Regions from separate parts of the Streptomyces sp. NPDC004752 genome, predicted to be linked through region 1. Evidence: riboswitches for the same ligand, from Rfam matches in the RefSeq annotation. Region 1 holds a riboswitch; each other region holds the start of a gene.

Evidence for each region. Region 1 has a riboswitch for S-adenosylmethionine ahead of ACWEKM_RS23020 (aminotransferase class V-fold PLP-dependent enzyme). Riboswitches for the same ligand answer to the same signal wherever they lie in the genome.
Region 2: another riboswitch for S-adenosylmethionine. It lies ahead of thrC (threonine synthase); the one in region 1 lies ahead of ACWEKM_RS23020 (aminotransferase class V-fold PLP-dependent enzyme).
Region 3: another riboswitch for S-adenosylmethionine. It lies ahead of ACWEKM_RS20240 (amino acid ABC transporter permease); the one in region 1 lies ahead of ACWEKM_RS23020 (aminotransferase class V-fold PLP-dependent enzyme).
Region 4: another riboswitch for S-adenosylmethionine. It lies ahead of ACWEKM_RS14235 (putative leader peptide); the one in region 1 lies ahead of ACWEKM_RS23020 (aminotransferase class V-fold PLP-dependent enzyme).

What each region holds. Positions count from the first base shown of each region.
Region 1 is NZ_JBSGBN010000055.1:15,620-17,812, forward strand. It holds gene trpD (anthranilate phosphoribosyltransferase) at 1-536, shown strand, start outside; SAM riboswitch class IV at 624-740, shown strand; gene ACWEKM_RS23020 (aminotransferase class V-fold PLP-dependent enzyme) at 931-2,193, shown strand, end outside.
Region 2 is NZ_JBSGBN010000002.1:73,431-75,623, forward strand. It holds gene ACWEKM_RS01345 (MoaD/ThiS family protein) at 1-3, opposite strand, end outside; gene thrC (threonine synthase) at 1-1,283, opposite strand, end outside; SAM riboswitch class I at 1,302-1,466, opposite strand; gene ACWEKM_RS01355 (glucosyl-3-phosphoglycerate synthase) at 1,625-2,193, shown strand, end outside.
Region 3 is NZ_JBSGBN010000045.1:46,856-49,048, forward strand. It holds gene ACWEKM_RS20235 (glutathione S-transferase C-terminal domain-containing protein) at 1-691, shown strand, start outside; SAM riboswitch class IV at 781-892, shown strand; gene ACWEKM_RS20240 (amino acid ABC transporter permease) at 1,249-2,193, shown strand, end outside.
Region 4 is NZ_JBSGBN010000027.1:66,580-68,772, forward strand. It holds gene ACWEKM_RS14230 (ABC transporter substrate-binding protein) at 1-802, opposite strand, end outside; gene ACWEKM_RS14235 (putative leader peptide) at 1,006-1,122, opposite strand; SAM riboswitch class IV at 1,157-1,270, opposite strand; gene ACWEKM_RS14240 (DUF1684 domain-containing protein) at 1,359-2,183, opposite strand.

The sequences.
Region 1 (2,193 bases):
GCGCGGTCCGGCGCGACCTGGGGATCCCGACCTCGTTCAACCTGCTCGGCCCGCTGACCAACCCGGCCCGGGTCACCGCCTCGGCGATCGGCTGCTTCGACACCCGGATGGCGGGGCTCATCGCCGGGGTGCTGGCCGAGCGCGGCTCGTCCGCGCTGGTGTTCCGCGGGGACGACGGCCTGGACGAGCTGACGATCACCGCCACCTCCCGGGTGTGGAGGGTGCGCGACGGCAAGATCACCGAGGAGGTCTTCGACCCGCGCGAGGTCGGCCTCGACCTGGTGCCCGTGGCGGCGCTGCGCGGCGCCGACCCCGCCTACAACGCCGGGGTGGCCCGGCGGCTGCTGGACGGCGAGACGGGCCCGGTGCGGGACGCCGTCCTGCTGAACTCGGCGGCGGCACTGGTGGCCCTGGAACCGGGGGACGGGCCGTTGGTGGAGCGGATCCGGGCCGGCATGGCCAAGGCAGCCGAGTCGATCGACTCGGGCGCGGCCCGGCGGACGCTCGAACGGTGGGCCGCCGCCACCCACGCCTGAACCCTCGTACGGCGCTGTGCCTCAAGGCGTGGTCCAGGATGCGGACCACGCCTTGCGCACAGAAGATCGTGTGGCAGGATGTCTCCAGGTCATGAGCGACAGTCATTCGGCCCCGGCCGACTGTCCGGCAACCCTCCGTCCGTGGCGGGGTGCCCCGGGTGAAGACCAGGCCGTAGGCAGCGAGGTCTGCGGCAAGCGCGGACCCCTCGCACTCTGCTGAGTGATGCAGCCCAGGGGTCCTGGTCGTCGAGGGAGCCTCTCGTGAGCAAGCGAATGCGATAGGGCCGCAGAGCCCCGCCTCCGCGTACCCCTTTCACCCCTTCCCACGCCGAGCCCTGCCCGACGCAGCTGTGCTCGCGTGGTGAATTCCGCCTGCATTCACGGGAGTTGTGCCATGTCCGTCTCCACCGCTGCCTCCGCCCAGTCGCTCTGCGCCCCGCTGCCCGTCCTCGGCCGCGATGTCACCGTGCCGCTCGTCACCGGCGGCGAGGTCACCTATGCCGCCCTCGACTACGCGGCCAGCGCCCCCGCCCTCCAGCGCGTCTGGGACGACGTGGCCGCCTACGCCCCCTACTACGGCAGCGTGCACCGCGGCGCCGGCTACCTCTCGCAGCTGTCCACCGACCTGTTCGAGAACGCCCGCGCGACCGTCGCCGAGTTCCTGGACTGCCGCCCCGACGACCAGTTGATCTTCACCCGCTCCACCACCGACTCGCTCAACCTGCTGGCGTCCGCGCTCCCCGCCGACTGCCAGGTCTTCGTCTTCGAGACCGAGCATCACGCCTCGCTGCTGCCCTGGAAGGACGCCCAGGTCAGCTACCTCGACGCCCCGCGCACCCCGGCGCAGGCCGTCGCGACCCTTCAGGCGGCACTGGCCGACCGTTCCCCCAGCGCTCGGCTTCGCTCGACCGGCTCGGGCCCCGACAGCCCGGCCCTGGTCTGCGTCACCGGTGCCTCCAACGTCACCGGCGAGCTGTGGCCGGTGCGTGAGCTGGCCGCCGTCGCCCATGCGCACGGCGCCCGGATCGTCCTGGACGCCGCCCAGCTCGCCCCGCACCACCCGGTGTCGGTGCGGGATCTCGACGTCGACTGGGTCGCCTTCTCCGGACACAAGCTGTACGCCCCGTTCGGTGCCGGTGTGCTGGCCGGACGCGCCGACTGGCTGCGCGCGGCCGAGCCGTATCTCGCGGGCGGCGGGGCGAGCCGTACGGTCACCCGGCGGGCGGACGGGGGCGTGGCCGTGGAGTGGCACGAGACGGCTGCCCGCCATGAGGCCGGCTCGCCGAACGTGATCGGCGCCTACGCCGTCGCCTCGGCCTGCAAGGCCCTCACGGAAGCCGGTTTCGACACCCTGGTCGCCCGCGAGCGGCACCTGATCGACACGGTTCGCGCGGGGCTCGCCGAGGTCCCCGAGGTCCGGGTCCTCTCCCTGTTCGGCGACGCCGCGCCGCGGGTCGGCGTGCTCTCCTTCGTGGTCGAGGGCTGGAACAGCTCCCACTTCGCGGCCGCGCTCTCCGCCGAGTACGGCATCGGCGTCCGCGACGGGCTCTTCTGCGCCCACCCTCTCGTCCGCACTCTTCTGGGCAGCGACCCGCAGTCCCAGGGGGAGTGCGGTGCGCCGGAGGCCGCGCCCGGCGAGAAGTCCCTCAACGCGATC
Region 2 (2,193 bases), on a different contig from region 1:
CATGCGAGGCCAGCCTCTCGGAAGGAGTCCAGGTTGGGGCGGATGGTGGCGGTCAGGCCGGTGCCGGCCACCGCGTCGAGGGTCTTGAGGCCGTCGCCGGTGTTGAGGACGACCGTGGTGAGCGCGGGGTCGAGGACACCGTCCTCGATCAGCTTCTTCGTCACACCCACGGTGACGCCGCCGGCCGTCTCCGCGAAGATGCCCTCGGTCCGCGCCAGCAGCTTGATCGCCTCGACCACCTGCTCGTCCGTCACGTCCTCCACGGCGCCGCCGGTGCGGCGGGCGATGTCGAGCACATAAGGGCCGTCGGCCGGGTTGCCGATCGCCAGGGACTTGGCGATGGTGTTCGGCTTCTGCGGGCGGACCACGTCCTGACCGGCCTTGAACGCGGTGGACACCGGCGAGCAGCCCTCGGCCTGCGCGCCGAAGATCTTGTACGGCCGGTCCTCGACGAGGCCCAGCGCGATCAGCTCCCGCAGTCCCTTGTCGACCTTGGTGAGCTGGGAGCCGGAGGCGATCGGGACGACGATCTGGTCGGGCAGCCGCCAGCCGAGCTGCTCGCAGATCTCGTACGCCAGGGTCTTGGAGCCCTCCGCGTAGTACGGCCGCAGATTGACGTTGACGAAGCCCCAGCCCTCGCCGGCCGGATCGCCGATCAGCTCGGAGCAGAAGCGGTTCACGTCGTCGTAGTTGCCCTCGATGCCGACGAGATCACCGCCGTAGATCGCGGCCATGACGACCTTGCCCTGCTCCAGGTCGTGCGGGATGAACACACAGGAGCGCAGTCCGGCGCGGGCCGCCGCGGCGCCGACGGCCCCGGCGAGGTTGCCGGTCGAGGAGCAGGACAGGGTCGTGAAGCCGAAGGCGCGCGCCGCCTCCAGCGCCTGGGCGACCACCCGGTCCTTGAAGGAGTGCGTCGGGTTGCCGGAGTCGTCCTTCACATACAGGCCGCCGGTGACGCCCAGCTCGCGGGCCAGGTTGTCGGCCTGCACCAGCTTGGTCCAGCCCGGGTTCAGATTGGGCTTTGCGGCCACGTCCGCGGGGACCGGCAGCAGCGGCGCATAGCGCCAGATGTTCGCGGGACCCGCCTCGATCGTCCGACGCAGCTCCTCGGTGTCGTACGCCGAGAAGTCGTAGGCGATCTCCAGCGGGCCGAAACACTCCTCGCAGGCGAACACCGGTCCGAGTGGCACCCGGTGGCCGCACTCGCGGCAGCTCAAGGCCGCGGCGGGACCGAGGTTCGCGGACTGGTTCGTGGTGCTTGCAACGGTCTGCACAGCCATGTGAGGCGAGGCCCTTTCTCCTCATCTTCCTCACGACGCATCTCGCCGTGAGACGGATTTGGCACCTTCCCTAGCCGGGAGCCTCGCGGAAACGATCGACTGGTGCAGCGATCCTTACGAGTACCGACTGGAGGGTTGCCGGGGCTTCATCGGGCCGTGTCCCTCTGCCCCTCTGGATGAGCTGTATGCGGTTGTGAACGCCGAATGGCCCCGACATGCGATGGCCATCCGCGTTGTTCAAGACTGTAACCGAAGGCCAGGACAGTTGAGATAGTCGTCCGAACCGCGAGATGGATCACACCCGCGCCCGGTGTGATCACGACAGTGAGGAGCAGCCGACCGTGCTGGAAGAAGTCGAGCGCTGGCTGGCCACCCGCTCCTGGTCGGTGACCGACCGCCCGCTGCACACCATCCTCGCCGCGAAACAGCGCACGGGCCAGTCGGTCTCCGTCGTGCTGCCCGCGCTCAACGAGGAGGAGACGGTCGGCGACATCGTCGCGGTCATCCGGCACGACCTCATGCGCCAGGCGCCGCTGGTCGACGAGATCGTCGTCGTCGACTCGGGGTCCGCCGACCGCACCGCCGAGGTGGCCGCCGCGGCGGGCGCCCGGGTGGAGCACCGCGACGCCATCCTGCCGCGGCTGCCCGCCGCACCCGGCAAGGGCGAGGTCCTGTGGCGCTCGCTGCTGGTCACCGGCGGGGACATCGTCTGCTTCGTCGACGCGGACCTGCGGGAGTTCTCCACCGACTTCGTCACCGGGATCGTGGGCCCACTGCTCACCGACCCGGACATCGACCTGGTCAAAGCCATGTACGACCGGCCGCTGGCCGGCGCGGCCGGCCAGGGCGGCCGGGTCACCGAGCTGATGGCCCGCCCGCTGCTCAATATGCACTGGCCGCGGCTGGCCGG
Region 3 (2,193 bases), on a different contig from region 1:
GGTCACCTTCCTCACCGCCGTCCCCGACTGTCCCGGCGGCGGCCACTCGGCGCTGCGCCCGCTGTACGAGGCGAGCGCGCACCGCTACACCGGACCGGCGCTCGCGCCGGTGCTCAGCGACGACTGGTCGGGGCGCATCGTCAGCACTCACGCCCCTGACATCCTGCGCGACCTCGACCGTTGCTTCGGCGACGGGCGCGACCGGCTCTACCCGTGCGGCGCCGAGGCCGAGATCGAGGAAGTCGAGCGGCGGTGCGCGCAGGGCATCGAGGAGGCCGCGCAGCGCGCGGGCCGGGTCGGCGCGGACGCGGCCGAGCGGGCCGCGGCGCTCGACGTCCTGCTCGGCACGCTGGCCGGACTGGAACGACGGCTCGCCGGGCGGGAGTTCCTTGTCGGCGACGGACTCACCGCCGCCGACGTGGAGTTGTGGGTCGCCCTGGTGCAACTCGACACCGTGCACCGCCACCACCTCGACGCCGCCGCCGTGCACCGCGTGGCCGATCACCCGGCGCTGTGGGCGCACGCCCGGCGGCTGGCAGCCCGGCCCGCCTTCGGCGCCCACCTCGACCTGGACGGCATCGCCCGCCGGCACCACGCCCGCTGCGCGGGTCTGGAGGCGGCCGGCTCGGCCGTCCAGATCCTGGACTGGGCGCGGCACACGGCCGGCGCCCCCGGATCCCGGCGCGGCTGAACAGGGCCGACACCGGTCCATTCGCCGGTCCATTCCGCGGACGGGCGTTGACATCCGTCCGCCCAACTGCCTTACTTACCGCTCAGCACGGTCATGAGTGTCAGCGACAAGCCCTGGCTCGCTGTCCGGCAACCCTCGCACCGCGGTGGGGTGCCCCAGGTGACGACCGGACCGGATGACGTTTTTCGGTAAGCGCGAGGGCCCACAGGGGCCGGAAATGCGAGTGACGGACATGTACGCAGCCGACCGGACGGCCATCGGCCGCTCCCGAAGCTGCGTACATCCGTACGCGGGCCTGCTCGTCGCCGACCGGGCCGTCGACCTGCTCCGCGTGAGCAGCGCGCTGTGTACCGCTTCGGGCCCTGCCCGTCGCCGGGGCTGACGCCACTTCCAGCCCCCGCGTTCCCGCCGCACACCGATCGAGCGGTGTGCCGCTGCCCGTTCCGTCCTCGCATCCCGTGCTTTCCCGCGTGCCGCGCCGTGCCATAGCGCCGTCGGCGTAGCCACGCGGGTCCCGCCGCGGGCCCGGGGGCGCCCGACCACGCCGGAGCCCTGCCATGACAGAACTCCCGGGCGGCGCCGTGTCCGTCACCGCGCCGCCGAAAGCCGACACACCGTCAAAACCCCTGTCAGCCCAGCGAGTTGTGCCGCTGCGCCGTCCCGGCCGGTGGATCGTCACCGCCGTCGTGCTGGTGGTCGTGGCGCAGATCGCGCACGGACTGGCCACCAACCCCTTCTACCAGTGGGACCGTTTCCGCTACTGGTTCCTGCGCCCCACCGTGCTCGACGGCCTCCTCATCACCCTCGAAGTGACCGCGCTCAGTGCCGTGTTGGGTCTGCTCGGCGGCATCCTGCTGGCCCTCGGCCGGCTGTCCGGAAGCCCCGTGCTGCGCGCCGTCAGCTGGACGTACACCTGGCTGTTCCGGTCCGTGCCGCTCATCGTCGTACTGATCTTCCTCTACAACTTCTCGGCCCTGTACCGGACGGTGAGCCTCGGCCTCCCCTTCGGCCCCGCCTTCGTCACCTTCGACGAGTCGAGGCTGGCCACCGACATGGCGGTCGCGGTGGTCGGCCTCAGCCTCAACGAGGCGGCGTACGCGTCGGAGGTGGTCCGCGGCGGCATCCTCTCCGTCGATCAGGGCCAGCACGAGGCCGCCGCCGCGCTCGGCCTGCCGAAGGGCTACCAGTTCACCCGGATCGTCTTCCCGCAGGCGCTCAGGTCCATCACGCCGAACTACGTCAACCAGCTCATCGGCCTGATCAAGGGCACGTCCCTGGTGTTCTACGTGTCGCTGATCGACCTGTTCGGCGCGGTGCAGACCATGGGCAGCACCTATCCCGGTGACATCGTGCCGCTGCTGCTGGTCGCCACCGTCTGGTACCTGATCCTCACCAGCGCCGTGTCCGTCGTCCAGTTCTACGTCGAGCGGTACTTCGCCCGGGGCGCCACCCGCACCCTGCCGCCCACACCCTTGCAGCGGGCCCGCTCCGGCCTCGCCGAA
Region 4 (2,193 bases), on a different contig from region 1:
TCGCGTCCACCTGCCCGGACTGGAGGCTGCCGGCCCGCACCCCCGCCTCGGGGACGACCTTGAAGACCAGCTTGTCCAAGTATGCCTCGCCCTTCTTGGACCACAGCGAGGAGCCCCAGTCGTAGCCGGTGCGCTTGGCCAGAGTGATCGACTGGTTCTGGACGTACTGCTTGAGCACGAACGGCCCCGACCCGATCACACCGTCGCTGCACTTCTGCTGCGGGGTCTTCTTCACGCTCGCCGACGACTCGATGCCCAGCGAGTGGGTCGAAGTCGCCTGGAAGAACTGGGCGTTGGGCTCCTTGAAGGTCACCTTGACGGTGAGCGGGTTTACCGCGGTGGTGCTCTTGACGCCGCTGAGATAGCCCTGGGCGAGGACCCCGAGGGCGCCGAGCTTCGGCACCGCGTCGAAGTTGTCCTTGACCACCTGCGCGGTCAGCTGGGAGCCGTCGCTGAAGGTGACGCCCGAGCGCAGATGGAAGGTGAACTCCGTGGCGTCGGCGTTGATGTCCCAACTCTTGGCGAGCCACGGCACGATCTTGCCGGTCCTGGGGTCCTGGTCGGTCAGGGAGTCCACGGTCTGGCGCACCGAGTAGATGCTCTCGTTGCTGCCGACCTGCTGTGGATCCGCGCAGCCGACGTCGGAACTCACCGCGAAGGTCAGGGTGCCACCGGACTTCGGCCGGCTGCTTCCGCTATCGGAGTCGTCGCCCGAACCGCAGGCGGTCAGCAGAACACTGGTGGTCAGCAGGGCGGCGAGGGGCGCCCAGCGGGGGGCTCTGAAAGCCGGAAGTGCGTTCACGGAGGGTTCTCCTACTCGTGTCACCAGGCATGGAGGCGCCGTACAAGGCACAACCGTGCATGGGTGTGCGGCCCTGGCCGGTACAAGACCGGTGGCGGGGAAGCGCTGTGCAGACAGGGACCAGGGCGGAGCGGGGGTCAGCCGCAGGCGGCTGCGGTGACGGCCGGTGCGTGCCGGACTACGACCGGCGGCGGAAGGGGCCGTCAGGCCTGACAGAGGCAGCTGGTCGAGCGCTTGAGGTCGATGTGGCGCCGACGCGAGAGCCGGGAGAACACGGTGGCGTCGGCGAAGCGGGCGCTGAGGTCACCACCGTGCCGCATGCCGGTCCTCCACATTTCCGGCCCCGGTCACGGGGCCACGCGCTTGCGGGGATCGTCGGTGATCCCGCCGGGCTTTCACCTGGAGCACCCCACCGCGCGGGAGGGTTGCCGGTCAGCGAGCCAGGGCTTGACGCTGGCACTCAATGCCGTTCGTGATCGTACGGAGGGCTCTTGTCGTACGTCAATGCCGGAAATCGACGCCCTGCTGGGGCAGTCGGACCGGCACCGGGTCCGGCTCAGGAACCGCCGCGCTCGCGGGGGATCTTCTGGCCGGCCTCGATCGCCACCGGCAGCCGGTTCTCGGCCGGGGGCAGCGGGCAGGTGGCCAGGTCCGTGTAGGCGCATGGCAGGTTCGCGGCGCGGTTGAAGTCCAGGACGACCGTACCGTCGGCGGCGGGCGGCTCCAGGGGCAGGGCCCGGTTGGCGGCGTAGGTGGTGACCCCGGAGGTCGCGTCGGTGAAGAGCACCATCAGCCGGTCCGCGCCAGGGCCGGGGAACGCGGTCAGCGACAGCGGGCGCCCGTCCAGCTCGAACTCGACCCTGCCGGGAGCGTCGTACACATGCTCAAGGCCCTCGACGGCGGCGCCCACGGTGGTCGGCCGTGGCGTGTCGAAGGGGATGTAGCGGCCCGTCACGGCCCAGCGCGGGTCGGGGGCGTACGCGGGTGTTCCGGTGAAGGCCGTACGCAGCGGCGCGTCCGGGTGCCGGGGGCGCACGATGTCGTTGCCGCCGCGCTTGGCGACCTCGATGACGGCGTCTCCCCAGACCGCGTCGACGCCGCCGCGTTCGGGAAGCACGCCGAAGTGGTGTTCCCCGTGCACCGGCGTTCCGTCGACGACCAGTTCCTCGCCGTCGTCGAGGTCTACGACGACCCCGTCTGGGCCGGTGCGCCACGCACCGGGCGCGTCGGGGAAGCGCTGGGGCCGGTCGTCGAGCCAGTGCAGGCCGGTGATCGCCAGGAACCCGTGCGGGCTGGCGAGCCGGGCCTCCTGGGCGCGGTACCACTCCAGCCAGTTCTCGGTGAATGCACGGAAGTCGGTCGTGGTGGCCTCGCTGGTCATGGGTACTCCT